Regions from separate parts of the Streptomyces sp. NPDC004752 genome, predicted to be linked through region 2. Evidence: riboswitches for the same ligand, from Rfam matches in the RefSeq annotation. Region 2 holds a riboswitch; the other holds the start of a gene.
What was found. Region 2 has a riboswitch for glycine ahead of gcvP (aminomethyl-transferring glycine dehydrogenase). Riboswitches for the same ligand answer to the same signal wherever they lie in the genome.
Positions count from the first base shown of each region.

Region 1 (7,217 bases), on a different contig from region 2:
CGAACCGTCGTACTGGTCGATCTCGGCGGTGATGCCGATCTTCTTCAGCGACGCCTGGAGCGACTGAGCGGTGGCCACCTCGACCGGCTTGTTGTTGCGGACGGCGATGGTGGTCTTGAAGCCGTTCGGCTTGCCGCAGGCTTTGAGCTCTTCCTTGGCCTTGGCGGCGTTGCCGTTCTTGTCGGCACCGGACAGCTCGTACGGGTCGTAGCTCTGGCCCTCGGAGCCGGGCACCGCCGGGGGCAGCATGTTGGTGCCGATGTCACCACCGGCGAGCGGGCCGCCGCGCGCGGTCTGCAGCGACACATGGTCGGCGCCGTAGATGACGGCCTTGCGGCAGTGGATGTCGTCGAACGGCTTCACGCTCTGCGGGAAGGACGCGTAACGGATGTAGCCGGAGACCGGGTTGTCCAGGTTGGCCTTGTGCTGCTTCAGGGCGGTGGTGCGGCCCTGCGGGGACATGCCGGTCTGGTTGAGGTCCACGTCGAGGTCACCGTTGATCAGGCGCTGGTCAAGATCGTTGGCGTTGGTGAAGAACTTGACCGTGATCTTGTCCGGGTACGCCTTGCGGACCGGGTCCGAGGACTGCTTCCACTCCGTGTTGCGGACCAGGGTGAGGTCCTTGCCCGGGTTGTAGGAGTCGAACTTGTACGGGCCCGAGGAGAACGGGTGCAGCTGGTACTTGGACTTGGTGTCCTTGTCCTGGCGGACCGGGGAGGCCGAGGTCAGGGCCAGCATGTCCTCGAAGTCCGAGTTGGCCTTCGGCAGATGGAAGACGATGGTCTTGTCGTCCGGCGTCTCGATCGCCTTCAGGCCGAGCTTGTCCGCGGACTTGTCCTTGTACGGACCCTGGTACTCACCCTTGGGGTCGAGCACCTCCTTCAGGTACGTCGGACCGCCGGAGAGCACGTCCTGTGCCCACACCCGCTCGATGCCGTACTTGACGTCCTTCGAGGTGATCGGCTTGCCGTCTTCCCACGTGATGCCGTCGCGCAGGGTGTACGTGTAGGTCTTGCCGTCGTCGCTGATCTTGGCGAGTCCGGTGGCCAGGTCCGGGGTCACCTTGGCGCCTTCCTTACCCGCGGCCGGCTTGCTGGTGACGAGCTGACGGCTGTAGTAGCGCGCGAAGTCCCACATGAAGCCGTAGTAACCGCGGGTGGTGTCCCACGAGTCGGCGTCCTGGGCACCGCCGAACCTCAGCGTGCCACCCTTCTTGGCCAGCGACGCCTGGGCGACCTTGTTGTTGGCGGCGTCGAAGCCCGCGGCGCCGCCCTTCGAGCCCTTGTCGCCGCTGTCGCCGCCGCCGCACGCTGCCGTGGTCAGCAGCGCGGCGACCACGGCGGCAGCGGCCACGGTCTGATTGCGCCGCCGTGAGGTGCGTTGGGTAGTCACGATCTCGGATCCTCCGGATGGATGGTGATGAGAGATCCCGTGTAGGAGCCACGGGTCGCTTGGGGTACGGCAGTTCAGCGAGATTCAGCGGGATCCCTTCGGGTCCAGCGCATCGCGCACGCCGTCGCCGAAGAGGTTGAAGGCAAGGACGGTGATGAAGATCGCCACGCCCGGCACCACCATGTACATGGGGTCCGAGTCGTAGTAGTCGATCGCGCTCGACAGCATCTGTCCCCAGGAGGCCGTCGGCGGCTTGACGCCCACGCCCAGGAAGCTGAGCGCCGCCTCGGTGAGGATGTTGGTGGGGATCATCATCGTCGTGTAGACGACGATAGGCGCGACGAGGTTGGGCAGCAGTTCCTTGAAGAGGATGTACAGCCGTCCCGCGCCCAGCGATCGGGCGGCCTCGACGTACTCCCGTTCGCGCAGGGACAGCGTCTGGCCGCGCACCACGCGTCCGATGTAGGGCCAGCCGAAGAAGCCGATGACCAGGATCATCACGAACACGCGCACGCTCGTACCGGTCAGCCCCAGCATCTCGCGCGGCATGACGGAGACGAGGGCGATGATGAAAAGCAGTTGCGGGAAGGCCAACAGGCCGTCCATGACCCGGCTGACGACGGAGTCGACCCAGCCGCCGAAGAAGCCCGCGAGGATGCCGAAAACGGTGCCCAGGAGCACGGCCACGACCGCGGACAGGAAGCCGACCAGCAGCGAGATGCGGGCGCCGTAGACGATGCGCGCGAAGATGTCGCGGCCGTTGACCGGCTCCACGCCCAGCAGATGGTCCCCGCTGATCCCGCCCAGCGAGCCGGTCGGGGTGCCGAACAGCGGGTCGATCAGATCCTCGTGGTAGAGGTCGGGGTCCTGCCCGACGAGGCTCGTGATCACGGGCGCGAGCAGGGAGATCGCGATGAGCACCAGGACCACGACGCCGCCCGTGAGGGCGAGCTTGTCCCGCTTGAGGCGTTCCCAGGCGATCCGCCCCAAAGAGCGTCCCTGGACGGCCTTCGTGCCGGCGCTGACTGCCGCCGCTTCCTCGGCCGCGCTCGGGGCCGCTTCCGCGGTCGGCTCGTGCAATGGTGCCGTCATCTGGCAGGGACCCCTCTCAACCGGCGGTAGCCGGCCCGCACTTGCCGCTGTGGCGGCATGATCAGTCCGTCGTACAACGGGGCAACAGACCCCTGGTGCCGGAGTCTTCAATGCCTGGGCGATCCGCTGCCAGAGTTCTCGGTGAAAGGATGCGTAAACGTGATGCTGTCTGGAGGGTTCCGTTATCCGGACAGTGGGTAACGGGGTTCGGACGGGGAGGAGTTGGGTCAACGCGACAGAGACGGACTTTTCCACCCGCTCTACACGCGAAGATCCGCTTCCTGCCGTTTCCGGCACCCGGTTTTCCGTCCGTCGGCGCCACGACGGCGCCGCGGTCAGTACCTGCCCTGGACCGGGGGATAGCCGTACCCGGCGGCCGGGGCGGGCGGCTGGGCGGCGTGCGCGTCGCGGTCGTAGAAGGGGCGGGCGCCGGCTCGCATCCACAGGACGACCGGGTCGTACGCGTCGGTCATCGCGACGGTCGACACCGGCAGCCCGTCCGGGACGGCGCCCATCGACTGCTGCATCATCGCGCGGACCGAGTCCACCGCGGGCGGCGAAGTGTCGTACACGTCCAGGCCGATGGCGAGATAGGGCGCCCCGAGGGCCGGTTGCACCCAGGCCCGGCGCAGCGAGCGGACGGCCGGGGTGCGGTGGGCGTTCTGCGCGAGCAGGGCGTAGAACTGCGGGATCTCGATGCCCGGTTCGGACAGTCGGAGCGGCCCGGACGGCTGGCGGTCCAGGCCGGTGGCGATGCGGCGCAGGTCGAGCCAGGGGACGCCGACGCCGCCGCCCGGGGCGTGCGGGTTGAGCCAGAGGCCGAAGTGTTCCGGGTAGAGGGTGCGGGCGACATCGACCCCGTCGACCACCTCGTACGAGCGGTTCCAGCCACTGGCGGACAACTCCTGGGCGGAGGTGACGCACGGGACGTAGCCGTGGCCGTCGACCTCCATGGTTCCGTACTGGGCGTCGGGGGAGCCGGCCTGGCCGTGCCACAGGAGCATCCAGACCTGGCCGGAGCCGGGCGTCGCGAGCGCGCGCAGCAGCGCCTCGTAGGCGTCGTAGCGCCCGGGCGTGACCTGGCGCAGCGTGTGCTCGACGCTGCCGCTGAGGCTCGCGCTCACCTGACTTACCGCCTCTTCTTCGAATACCCCACGTTCGGAAGACAGCTTAAGCGCCCGGCGCCCCGAGGCCCCGTGTCCGTCGACAGGCGAGGGTAGGTCGGCGGGCGCGGGTAGGTCGGCGGGCGCGGGTGCATCGGCGGCCGCGCACGCCCACGCGACACCACCGCCCACCGGGACGGTCCACTGTGGCCCGGCAGCGCCCCAAAGGGGCGCGGGGCTGTAATAAACATGCGGCTCCGCCGCGGTGGGGGTCCCCCCTGTTCGAGCGGAGCCGAGAACTTGGGGGAGCGACCAGCCACAACGCCGCCGCACCCAACCATCAACAGCACCCGATAGGGGCGCGGGGCTGTACAAATATGCGGCTCCGCCGCGGTGGGGGTCCCCCCTGTTCGAGCGGAGCCGAGAACTTGGGGGAGCAACCAGCCACAACGCCGCCGCACCCGACCGACACCCCACCACGGCCCACCCCGCGGAGCGGCTCAGTGGCCGTACTCGTAGAAGGGACGCACGTTCGTCCTCAGCCAGTCGCCCACCGGGTCCTCGGCGACGTCCAGCAGGACCAGGTTGACCGGCCAGCGCACCGGGACCTGTGCGAGGGCCCGGCCCAGTGCCGCCAGCGGCAGCGCCCGCAGATCGCCCTCGCACTGGGTGAGTTCGACGCCCACGAACAGCGCCGGATCCGCCGTCTCGACGGCCGCGAGGCACCGGCGGGCCGTGCGGACCACACCGGCCGCGGTGAACTCGGCGGAGGCGGCGGACAGGAAGTCCACCGGGTCGTCCTGCCAGTCGGGTTCGAACAGCCGTACCCGGCCGCCGCTCGCCGGTCCGTCCAGTTCGGTGCGGCCCGTCCGGCACAGTTCGGCCACCGCGTCCGGCGGAAGCGGGGCGCCGACCACGCCGCCCGGGTTGAGGGCGATGCCGACCTGCGGGGGCAGGCCGCGGGCGAACTCCGCGGCGGGGGCGATGGTGTACGACATATGGGAGCCGACGACCTGGCGGAACTGCTCCTCGGAGCTGAAGACCGGGACATGGACCTGCCCCTCGACATCCACGGTGGGCAGGTCGAGGGGCCCGCTGCGCGGGCCGCCGCCGCTCGGCAGCGGGATCCAGAGGAAGCTGCGGCCCAGGACCTCGATGATCCGGCCACCGGCCGCCGGGACACCGAGGGATGCCGAGAGCACCTCCTCCAACTCGTTGCCGGGCCAACCGCCGTGCGGGTGGGGGTGCGTCTGTGCCGGGAAGTCCGCGGGAATGTCCGCCGGGAAGTCCATCTGCCTACCGCCTGCTGGGAACCGCTGCTGTGGCTGAAAAGGCTAGCGGGTGGCGGCGAGGGGCCCGCACCGTGCGAAGCCGATCCGGTGCAGTACGTCCGCCGCGTCCCGGTCGAGCAGCACCGCCGAGCCGCAGCCCTCGGGCAACTCCCCCCGCTCCACGGCGCGCAGCAGCCGGGCCGCCGCCCTGCGGTGGCGCAGGAAGGCGTAGCGGGAGACGCCCCGGCCGCGCTCGCGCTGGCCGTCGAGCGCCGTGCCGGGCGGGACGTCGAGGAGGATCACGTGCAGGGTGCCGCCGCGGCGGCGGGCCTCGCGGGCCAGCCAGCCACGCACCCAGGACTGGGTGCCGCAGTCGTGCACCACGGCGCCCTCGCCGGTGCGCAGCGCGCGGCGCAGCGCGGCGTAGTGGGCGAGGCGGACCAGGGGGCGGTAGAGCGCGTAGGGCAGGAGGCGCGGGACACGGGCGTCCCAGCGGTCCCTGGTGTCCTGGGAGTCGATACGGATGCCGTCGACCGAGCGGTCCATCAGGGTCGACTTGCCGCTGCCGGGCAGGCCGGTGACCACGGCCAGGTCGTGTGGGCCGAAGAGGAGGGCGTGCGGGCTGCGGCCGGCCCGCGCGCGCAGGTCGCGGACCACCGGGGCCGGGCGGTCCGCGCGCTGCTCGACGGCGGGGGCGGCCCGCCGCCCAGGTAGTGCGAGGCCCGTGTTCGTGGCGTATGCCGTGGTCCTGTTCACCGTGATCGTCCTCCCCTTGGGTCCGGACATCCCCATCCCCGTCGAGTGTAAAGAGAAGGTAATGCGGAGTGCCTCACGGTGTCATGCGCGTTCTGCCACAGCCCGGTCACGGATCGGGCCTGCCGTGCGGCGGCGATGCGTGCAATGATGTGCCCGCCAACTGCATACCGGCCGTTTGAATCCGCGCGGGAGAGTTCCCAGCAGCCTCGCTGGGACGCCGAAGGAGCAAGTCCCTCCCTTGAATCTCTCAGGCCCCCGTTACCGCGCGGGCGAGGCACATCTGAAAAGCGGGCCGCCGTCCGGTGGCCCCACCCAAGGTGCAAGCCGTGATCACGCATGTGGTCAGGGCGAACCTCTCAGGTTCCGATGACAGATGGGGAGGACTCACCTCGCCTTCCCCACACCCTGGGAGACATCCGTCCGATGAGCAGTACCGCACTCCGTCATACCGCGCTGGACGCGCTGCACCGCTCGCTCGGTGCGACGATGACCGACTTCGCCGGCTGGGACATGCCCCTGCGCTACGGCTCCGAGCGCGAGGAGCATCTGGCCGTGCGCACCAAGGCCGGTCTCTTCGACCTCTCCCACATGGGCGAGATCGCGGTGACCGGTCCCGAGGCCGCCGCCCTGCTGGACTTCGCCCTGGTCGGGAACCTCACCTCGGTCGGTGTCGGCCGCGCCCGCTACACCATGATCTGCCGGGCCGACGGCGGCATCCTGGACGACCTGATCGTCTACCGGCTCGCCGAGCACGAGTACCTGGTCGTCGCGAACGCCGCCAACGCCCAGGTCGTGCTAGACGCGCTGGTGGAGCGCGGCGCCGGCTTCGATGCGGAGGTCCGCGACGACCGCGACGGCTACGCGCTGCTCGCCGTCCAGGGCCCCGAGTCCCTCGGCATCCTCGCGTCCCTGTCCCCCAAGGTCTCGACCGCGCTCGACCAGGAAGGTGCCCCCGACGCCGATCTGGCCGGCCTGAAGTACTACGCGGGCCTGCCCGGCACCGTCGCCGGCGTGCCCGCGCTGATCGCCCGCACCGGCTACACCGGCGAGGACGGCTTCGAACTGTTCGTGCGGCCCGAGCACGCCGTGGAGCTGTGGCAGGCGCTGACCGAGGCCGGCGCGGGCGTCGGCCTCGTCCCGTGCGGGCTGTCCTGCCGGGACACACTGCGTCTGGAGGCGGGCATGCCGCTGTACGGGCACGAGCTGTCGACCTCGCTCACGCCCTTCGACGCCGGGCTCGGCCGGGTGGTGAAGTTCGAGAAGGAGGGCGACTTCGTCGGGCGCGAGGCGCTGCTGGCGGCGGCCGCCCGCGCCGAGCGGAACCCGCCGCGCGTGCTGGTCGGCCTGGTCGCCGAGGGCCGCCGGGTGCCGCGCGCCGGGTACCCGGTCGTCGCGGACGGCACGGTGATCGGCGAGGTCACCTCCGGCGCCCCCTCGCCCACGCTGGGCCGGCCCATCGCCATGGCGTACGTCGACGCGGCGCACGCGGCGCCGGGCACGACGGGCGTCGGCGTGGACATCCGGGGCAGCCACGAGCCGTACGAGGTCGTGGCACTCCCCTTCTACCGGCGGCGGAAGTAGACACTGAACCCGCGGGGCAGGC
Region 1 covers NZ_JBSGBN010000013.1:73,436-80,652, forward strand. The annotation lists gene ACWEKM_RS08075 (ABC transporter substrate-binding protein) at 1-1,392, opposite strand, end outside; gene ACWEKM_RS08080 (ABC transporter permease) at 1,477-2,484, opposite strand; gene ACWEKM_RS08085 (enhanced serine sensitivity protein SseB C-terminal domain-containing protein) at 2,820-3,608, opposite strand; gene ACWEKM_RS08090 (enhanced serine sensitivity protein SseB) at 4,088-4,879, opposite strand; gene ACWEKM_RS08095 (AAA family ATPase) at 4,922-5,614, opposite strand; glycine riboswitch at 5,791-5,888, shown strand; glycine riboswitch at 5,889-5,997, shown strand; gene gcvT (glycine cleavage system aminomethyltransferase GcvT) at 6,038-7,195, shown strand.
Region 1: linked by a shared signal. The riboswitch ahead of gcvT (glycine cleavage system aminomethyltransferase GcvT) and the one ahead of gcvP (aminomethyl-transferring glycine dehydrogenase) in region 2 are both predicted to bind glycine.

Region 2 (7,217 bases):
CCGTACCGACCAGGCCCCATCGCACCACGTCCCCACCGCACCGGCCCTCACCCGACCAGGCCCCGCCCCACCGCCTGCCCACCGCGCCGCCCTCACCCGGCCGACCGGGGCGTCCGCCCGGCCGACCGCCACGCCCGCCGGTCCGGTCCTGCCCGGCACGGTCCTGCGCCCGCCGACCCCTGGATGTGCACCCCATGCCGGACATCGACGACACCACGGCCGACCTTGTCGCCGAAGGTACCCGCGGTGACGGGCTCGACGCCCGGCTCGTCGTCGATCGCGGTTCCTTCCGCCTCGACATCGCTCTGCGGGCCGCACCCGGAGACGTCGTCGCCCTGCTCGGGCCCAACGGCGCCGGAAAGACCACGGCCCTGCGCGCCCTCGCCGGTCTCGTCCCGCTCACCGGCGGCCATCTGCGACTGGACGGCGCCGCCCTCGACCGCACGGCCCCGGAGTCACGTCCCGTCGGCGTCGTCTTCCAGGACTACCTGCTCTTCCCGCACCTGTCCGCCCTGGACAACGTGGCCTTCGGCCCCCGCTGCCAGGGCGCGACCAAGGCCGAGGCCCGGGCCCTCGCCGCCGCCTGGCTGGACCGGATGGGCCTCGCCGAACACGCGGGCGCCAGGCCCCGCTGTCTCTCCGGCGGCCAGGCCCAGCGGGTCGCCCTGGCCCGAGCCCTGGTCACCAGCCCCCGCCTGCTGCTCCTCGACGAGCCGCTGGCCGCCCTCGACGCCCGCACCCGGCTGGAGGTACGGGCCCGACTGCGCCGCCACCTCGCCGAGTTCGAGGCGGTCGCCGTCCTGGTGACGCATGACCCACTGGACGCCATGGTGCTGGCCGACCGGCTCGTCGTGGTCGAGCACGGCCGCGTGGTCCAGGAGGGCTCCCCCACCGACATCGCCCGCCGTCCGCGCACGGACTACATCGCACAGCTGGTCGGCCTCAACCTCTACCAGGGCCGGGCCGAGGGGCACACGGTACGGCTGGACGGCGGGGCGGCCATCACCACGACCGAGGACCTGTCGGGTCCGGTCTTCGTGGCCTTCCCGCCGAGCGCCGTCACCCTCCACCGGGACCGCCCCACCGGCTCCAGCGCCCGCAACCTGTGGCGCTGCGAGGTGGCCGGCCTGGAGACCCACGGCGACCAGATCCGCGCCGCCCTGACCGGCGAACTTCCCCTCGCTGCCGACCTCACCACGGTCGCCGCCGCGGAGCTGGACCTGCACCCGGGCGCACCGGTCTGGGCGACGGTCAAGGCGACCCAGACCCACGCCTACCCGGCCTGATCCACCGACTGCGGCTACGGTGGGGACCGCCAAAAACCCTTAACCCCACAATCCCCCACATCCTGCGAGGCGTTCCCATGAGCCTGAGCATCCGCAACCAGCTCCCCGGCACCGTCACCGCCGTCACCCCGGGGGAGGCGATGGCCACGGTGAAGGTCCGCCTCACCGGCGGTCAGGACCTGACCGCCGCGATCACCCTGGAGGCGGCCGAGGACCTCGGCCTGGCCACGGGCTCCGCCGTGCGCGCCCTGGTGAAGTCGACGGAGGTGGCCCTGGCCACCGCGCCGGTCGAACGCGTCTCGATCCGCAATCAGCTGCCCGGTACGGTCACCGGCATCGCCGTCGGCGGCGCGATGGCCTCCGTGAAGATCGCGGTCGAGGGCGGCGCGCTGACCTCGGCCATCACCAGTGAATCCGTCACCGACCTGGGTCTGTCGGCGGGCTCCTCCGTCTTCGCACTGATCAAGTCGACCGAGGTGTCACTGGCAACAGCCTGAGCACGCCCTGGCCGATGCGGTCGGCCTGCCGCCGTGGCGATACGGTCGGCCTGCCGCCGTGGCCAGTGGGTCCGGTTGCCGCCGTGGCCGATGCCGACGGCTTGCTGCCCTCGCCGGTGCGGTCGGTTTGCGACGGGCATATGTGAGGGCTCCCGCCCGGGCCTCGGGCGGGAGCCTTCACACGTTCGCTCGGCTAGTCCTCGTACGCGTCCAGCGGCGGGCAGGAGCAGACCAGGTTCCGGTCGCCGAATGCCTGGTCGATCCGGCGGACCGGAGGCCAGTACTTGTCGGCGGCCGAGACACCGGCCGGGAAGAGCGCCTCCTGACGGCTGTAGGGGTGCGCCCACTCGCCGCCGAGCGCCGCCGCGGTGTGCGGGGCGTTGCGCAGCGGGTTGTCGTCGGCGGGCCACGCGCCGGAGCCGACCTTCTCGATCTCCGCGCGGATCGCGATCATCGCCTCGCAGAACCGGTCCAGCTCGGTCAGGTCCTCCGACTCGGTCGGCTCGATCATCAGCGTGCCAGCCACCGGGAACGACATCGTCGGCGCGTGGAAGCCGTAGTCGATCAGCCGCTTGGCCACGTCGTCCACGCTCACACCGGTCGCCTTGGTCAGCGGGCGCAGATCGATGATGCACTCGTGCGCGACCAGGCCGCCGGGACCGGTGTAGAGGACCGGGTAGTGGGGCTCCAGGCGCTTGGCGATGTAGTTGGCGGACAGCACGGCCACCTGTGTGGCCCGCTTCAGCCCCTCGCCGCCCATCAGCCGGACGTACGCCCACGAGATGGGCAGGATCCCCGCGGAGCCCCACGGCGCGGCCGAGAGGGGTCCGACGCCCGTCTCCGGACCGGCGGCGGGCTGCAGCGGGTGGTTCGGCAGGTACGGCGCCAGGTGCGAGCGCACGCCCACCGGACCCACTCCGGGACCGCCGCCGCCGTGCGGGATGCAGAACGTCTTGTGCAGGTTGAGGTGCGAGACGTCACCGCCGAAGTGGCCCGGCTTGGCGAGCCCGACCAGCGCGTTGAGGTTGGCGCCGTCCACGTACACCTGGCCGCCCGCCTCATGGACCTGGGCGCAGATGTCGGCGACGTGCTCCTCGAACACGCCGTGCGTGGACGGGTAGGTGATCATCAACACGGCCAGCTCGTCGCGGTGCTGCTCGATCTTCGCCCGCAGATCCGCACTGTCGATCTCGCCGTCCTCGGCGGTCTGCACGACGACGACCTTCAGGCCGGCCATCACGGCGCTCGCGGCGTTGGTGCCGTGCGCGGAGGACGGGATGAGGCACACGACGCGACGCTCGTCGCCGTTGGCGCGGTGGTAGCCCCGCACGGCCAGCAGACCGGCCAACTCACCCTGCGAACCCGCGTTGGGCTGGAGCGAGACCCTGTCGTACCCGGTGATCTCGGCAAGCCGCTCCTCCAGCTCGCGGATCAGCGTGAGATAGCCCTGCGCCTGTCCGGCGGGCGCGAAGGGATGCAGCTGACCGAACTCGGGCCAGGTCACCGGCGTCATCTCGGTGGTGGCGTTGAGCTTCATCGTGCAGGAGCCCAGCGGGATCATGCCGCGGTCCAGCGCGTAGTCACGGTCGGCCAGTCTGCGCAGGTAGCGCAGCATCGCGGTCTCGGAGCGGTGCTGGTGGAAGACGGGGTGGATGAGGAACGCGTCGGTGCGCAGCAGCGCCTTCGGAAGCGTGTCCTCGGTGACCGCGTCCAGCGCCCCGACGTCGCCCCGCACGCCGAAGGCGGACCACACGGCGCCGAGGCGGTCCCGGGTGGTCGTCTCGTCGCAGGCGATCGAGACATGGTCGCTGTCGACCAGGCGCAGGTTGACGCCGTGCTCGCGCGCGGCGGCCACGATCTGCGCGGCGCGGCCCTCTGCCCGGACCGTCAGCGTGTCGAAGTACGCGCCGTGCACGGTCTCGAACCCGCCGCCGACCAGACCCGCCGCGAGGATCGCGGCGTACCGGTGGGTGCGCTGTGCGATGGTCCGCAGCCCCTCGGGACCGTGGTGGACGGCGTACATGCCGGCCATCACCGCGAGCAGCACCTGCGCGGTGCAGATGTTGCTGGTGGCCTTCTCACGCCGGATGTGCTGCTCACGGGTCTGCAGGGCGAGCCGGTATGCCTTGTGCCCGTCGGCGTCGACGGAGACGCCGACGAGGCGGCCCGGCAGGCTGCGCGCGAACTTCTCGCGCACGGCCAGGTAGCCGGCGTGCGGCCCGCCGAAGCCCATGGGCACGCCGAAGCGCTGGGTCGTGCCGACGGCGATGTCCGCACCCAGCTCGCCCGGCGACTTCAGCAGCGTCAGGGCGAGCAGATCGGCGGCGACGATGACGAGCGCGCCGAGTTCATGGGCTCGCTCCACGACCGGCTCGATGGCGCGCACGGCTCCGGAGGCACCGGGATACTGGATCAGTACGCCGTTGATCTCCCGCCCGGCGATCTCGGCCGGGATGCCCTCGCTGAGGTCGGCGACGACGACCTCCACGCCGGTCGGTTCGGCACGGGTCCGGATCACGGCGATGGTCTGCGGCAGCGTGTCCGCGTCGACCAGGAAGAGGCCCTTCTTGTTCTTGCCCATGCGCCGGCACAGGGCCATCGCCTCGGCCGCGGCCGTGCCCTCGTCGAGGAGGGAGGCACCGGAGGTGGGCAGTCCGGTGAGGTCGGCGACCATGGTCTGGAAGTTCAGCAGGGCTTCGAGCCGCCCCTGTGAGATCTCCGGCTGGTAGGGCGTGTAGGCCGTGTACCAGGCCGGGTTCTCCATGACGTTGCGCAGGATCACGGGCGGCGTGAAGGTGCCGTAGTAGCCGAGCCCGATCATCGAACCGAGGACCTGGTTACGGTCGGCGAGGGAGCGCAGTTCGGCGAGCACCTCTGCCTCGGTACGCGCGCCCGGCAGGTCGAGCCCGTCGGCGTTCTTGATCACATCCGGTACGGCGGCAGCGGTCAGCTCGTCGAGCGAGCCGTAGCCGACCTGCGCGAGCATCTTGGCCCGCGCCTCCTGGTCGGGCCCGATATGCCGCTGCTCGAAGGGGGTGCCCTGTTCGAGCTCGGAGAGCGGAGTGCGAGGGGCGGTCATGTGCGGGGGCCTCCTGGTCTGACGCGACCTTCGAGGGGCGCCCCGGCGCGGGCACCCCGACGGCCTCCCCCTCTGTCATCTCGACCTGAGAGCTTCACCGCGTCACCCGAGGGTGCGCGGCTTTCCCCGTCGGTGAGAGCGGGGGCCGTCGACACCCGCCCTGCTTTCCAGAGTGACCTCGTCCGTGCGGTACGTGAGCCTGAGAGATTCCGGGGAGGATTTGCTCCTTCGGCGCCTCCGACGATGTCCGGAGGACTCTCCCGCACGGGATCAGCAGCCGCTTGTCAGCGTACCAGCGAGGTCAACGGCGAGGGCTTCGAGTGGCCGCCTCCTCGAATCTGCTCTTTTGTAGTGCTTACGAATGATTTGCGACCTTGAGGAGGGCCCGTGCAGACCGACATCGATCCGCGCAACCTGATCGGCCGCAAGGCGTTCGACCGCAACGGCACCAAGATCGGCACCATCGACGAGGTCTATCTCGACGATGCCACGGGAGTGCCGGAGTGGGCGGCCATACGGACCGGCCTGTTCTCCAGGGACGCCTTCGTCCCCCTTGAGCCGAGCGAGTTGATCGAGGGCACCCTGCATGTCCCCTTCGACCGCGCCCTCATCAAGGACGCCCCCGACTTCGGCGTGGGCCGCCATCTCTCCCCCGATCAGGAACTCCAGCTCTACCACCACTACGGCCTGGACGTGGCCGCACAGCCCCCACACCCCGACCACGACTTCGGCAAGCTGGCGGGCCGGGACGAACCCTGACGCCCCCGTCGGCACCCACCCCACCCCTGTACGGCCCAACGCCCCCACCCGTTTGTGCACACGCCCCTTTCATCCCCTCGCACTTCAACCGTTCAACCGGTCACACCGAAGCACCCCCACTTCCTCACTCGCACCGACTCGGCCGCAGCCGCGTCCGGCCCCCGGATCCCCCGCCCCGGCTGCCCCGCATATGCAACGCCTCCGCCCGTCTGGACGCCGAGGCCGCCGGGGGCGCGCCGACGGCAGGGCGCGCCGGTCGTCGCTGTGCCGTTCACCCACGGCCCTTCCCCCCGGCTCACTCCCGGGCGAAGGGCCGACGCCTGGCCGCCCCGCAACGACAGCGCCAGACCCGCCCGGCGCACGCAGTGAAGGCACACCCACCACAGCCCGCAGTCCGACGGCCCCAGCCCCCGATACGGCAGACGGCAGGCCGGAGACCGCAGAGGCCAGACAGCGCCAAGGATGGGCCTCGAACACACCCAGCACCCCGGCGGCCCGGCCATCGGCACTCCGCCCCGCCCCGGGGCTCTGGAGGATCCCGCTGCCCCCGCCGCCCTGCAGCGCCGGCTGCTGGCCGGCCGCCGGCACACCAGGACTCCCGCCGGACTCGTCCCCATACCGGACTCGTCCCCATAGCCGAATAGCCGACGACCCGGCCCACGCGGCCTACTTCCCTCCCGGGACCGGATGGCGCTACTCCAACACCGACTACCTCCTGTCCGACCTGCTCATCCAGTCCAGAAGGCGACCGGTCACGCCTACGGCCAGGAACCCCGCATCAGCCGTTCCCTCGCACCCCGGCCGGTCCCACCCCCGGTCTTCCTCCACCCCCCTCCGCTTCCCCAGGCACCAGCGGCAGCGGATCCGCCGGCTCCAGACCGGGATCGTCGACCCGGAACGTCCGCACCCGCCCCGGTTCCGATCCCGGGGTCTCGAATCGCACCGTCACCCGCCCCAGACCGCTGCCCTGTACCCAGCCGTGCCCGAGCTCGGTGTGCCGCACGTCGTGCCCCGCGGGCCACTGCCGCTCGGCGGCCGTCGGCCGCTCCTCGACGGGGTCGGTCACGGTCTCCTCCGGCGCCGCGTCGGCCGGCTCCCCCGCCGCCTGCGCGAACAGGTCCTCCTGCGTGTAGTCGGCGAGGCCGGAGACGCCCACCCCGAGCAGTCGCACCCCGCCCGTCGTATCCACCGAGTCCAGCAGTCGGGCCGCCGCCTCCCGCACCACTGCGGGATCGTCCGTCGGTCCCCGCAGCGTCTCCGATCGGGTCAGCGTGGAGAAGTCGTACCGCCGCACCTTCAGCACGATGGTCCGCCCCGACAGCCCCGCCCCGCGCAGCCGCCGCACGCACCGGTCGGCCAGCCGCTGCACCTCCAGGCCGACCCGGACCCGATCGTGGATGTCCACGTCGTACGTGTCCTCGACGGACACCGACTTGGTCTCCCGTTCGGCCACCACGGGCCGCTCGTCGTGTGCCAGCGCCATCGCGTACAACGAGTGCCCATGGGCCTTGCCCAGCAGCCGCACCAGCTCGTCCTCGCCCGCCTCGGCGATCTCCTCGACCGTGGCGATCCCGGCCCGCCGCAGATGGTCCCCGG
Region 2 covers NZ_JBSGBN010000172.1:10,008-17,224, forward strand. The annotation lists gene ACWEKM_RS41645 (ABC transporter ATP-binding protein) at 195-1,286, shown strand; gene ACWEKM_RS41650 (TOBE domain-containing protein) at 1,364-1,783, shown strand; gene gcvP (aminomethyl-transferring glycine dehydrogenase) at 1,977-4,862, opposite strand; glycine riboswitch at 5,040-5,135, opposite strand; gene ACWEKM_RS41660 (PRC-barrel domain-containing protein) at 5,250-5,621, shown strand; gene ACWEKM_RS41665 (hypothetical protein) at 6,084-6,257, shown strand; gene ACWEKM_RS41670 (DNA polymerase IV) at 6,400-7,217, opposite strand, start outside.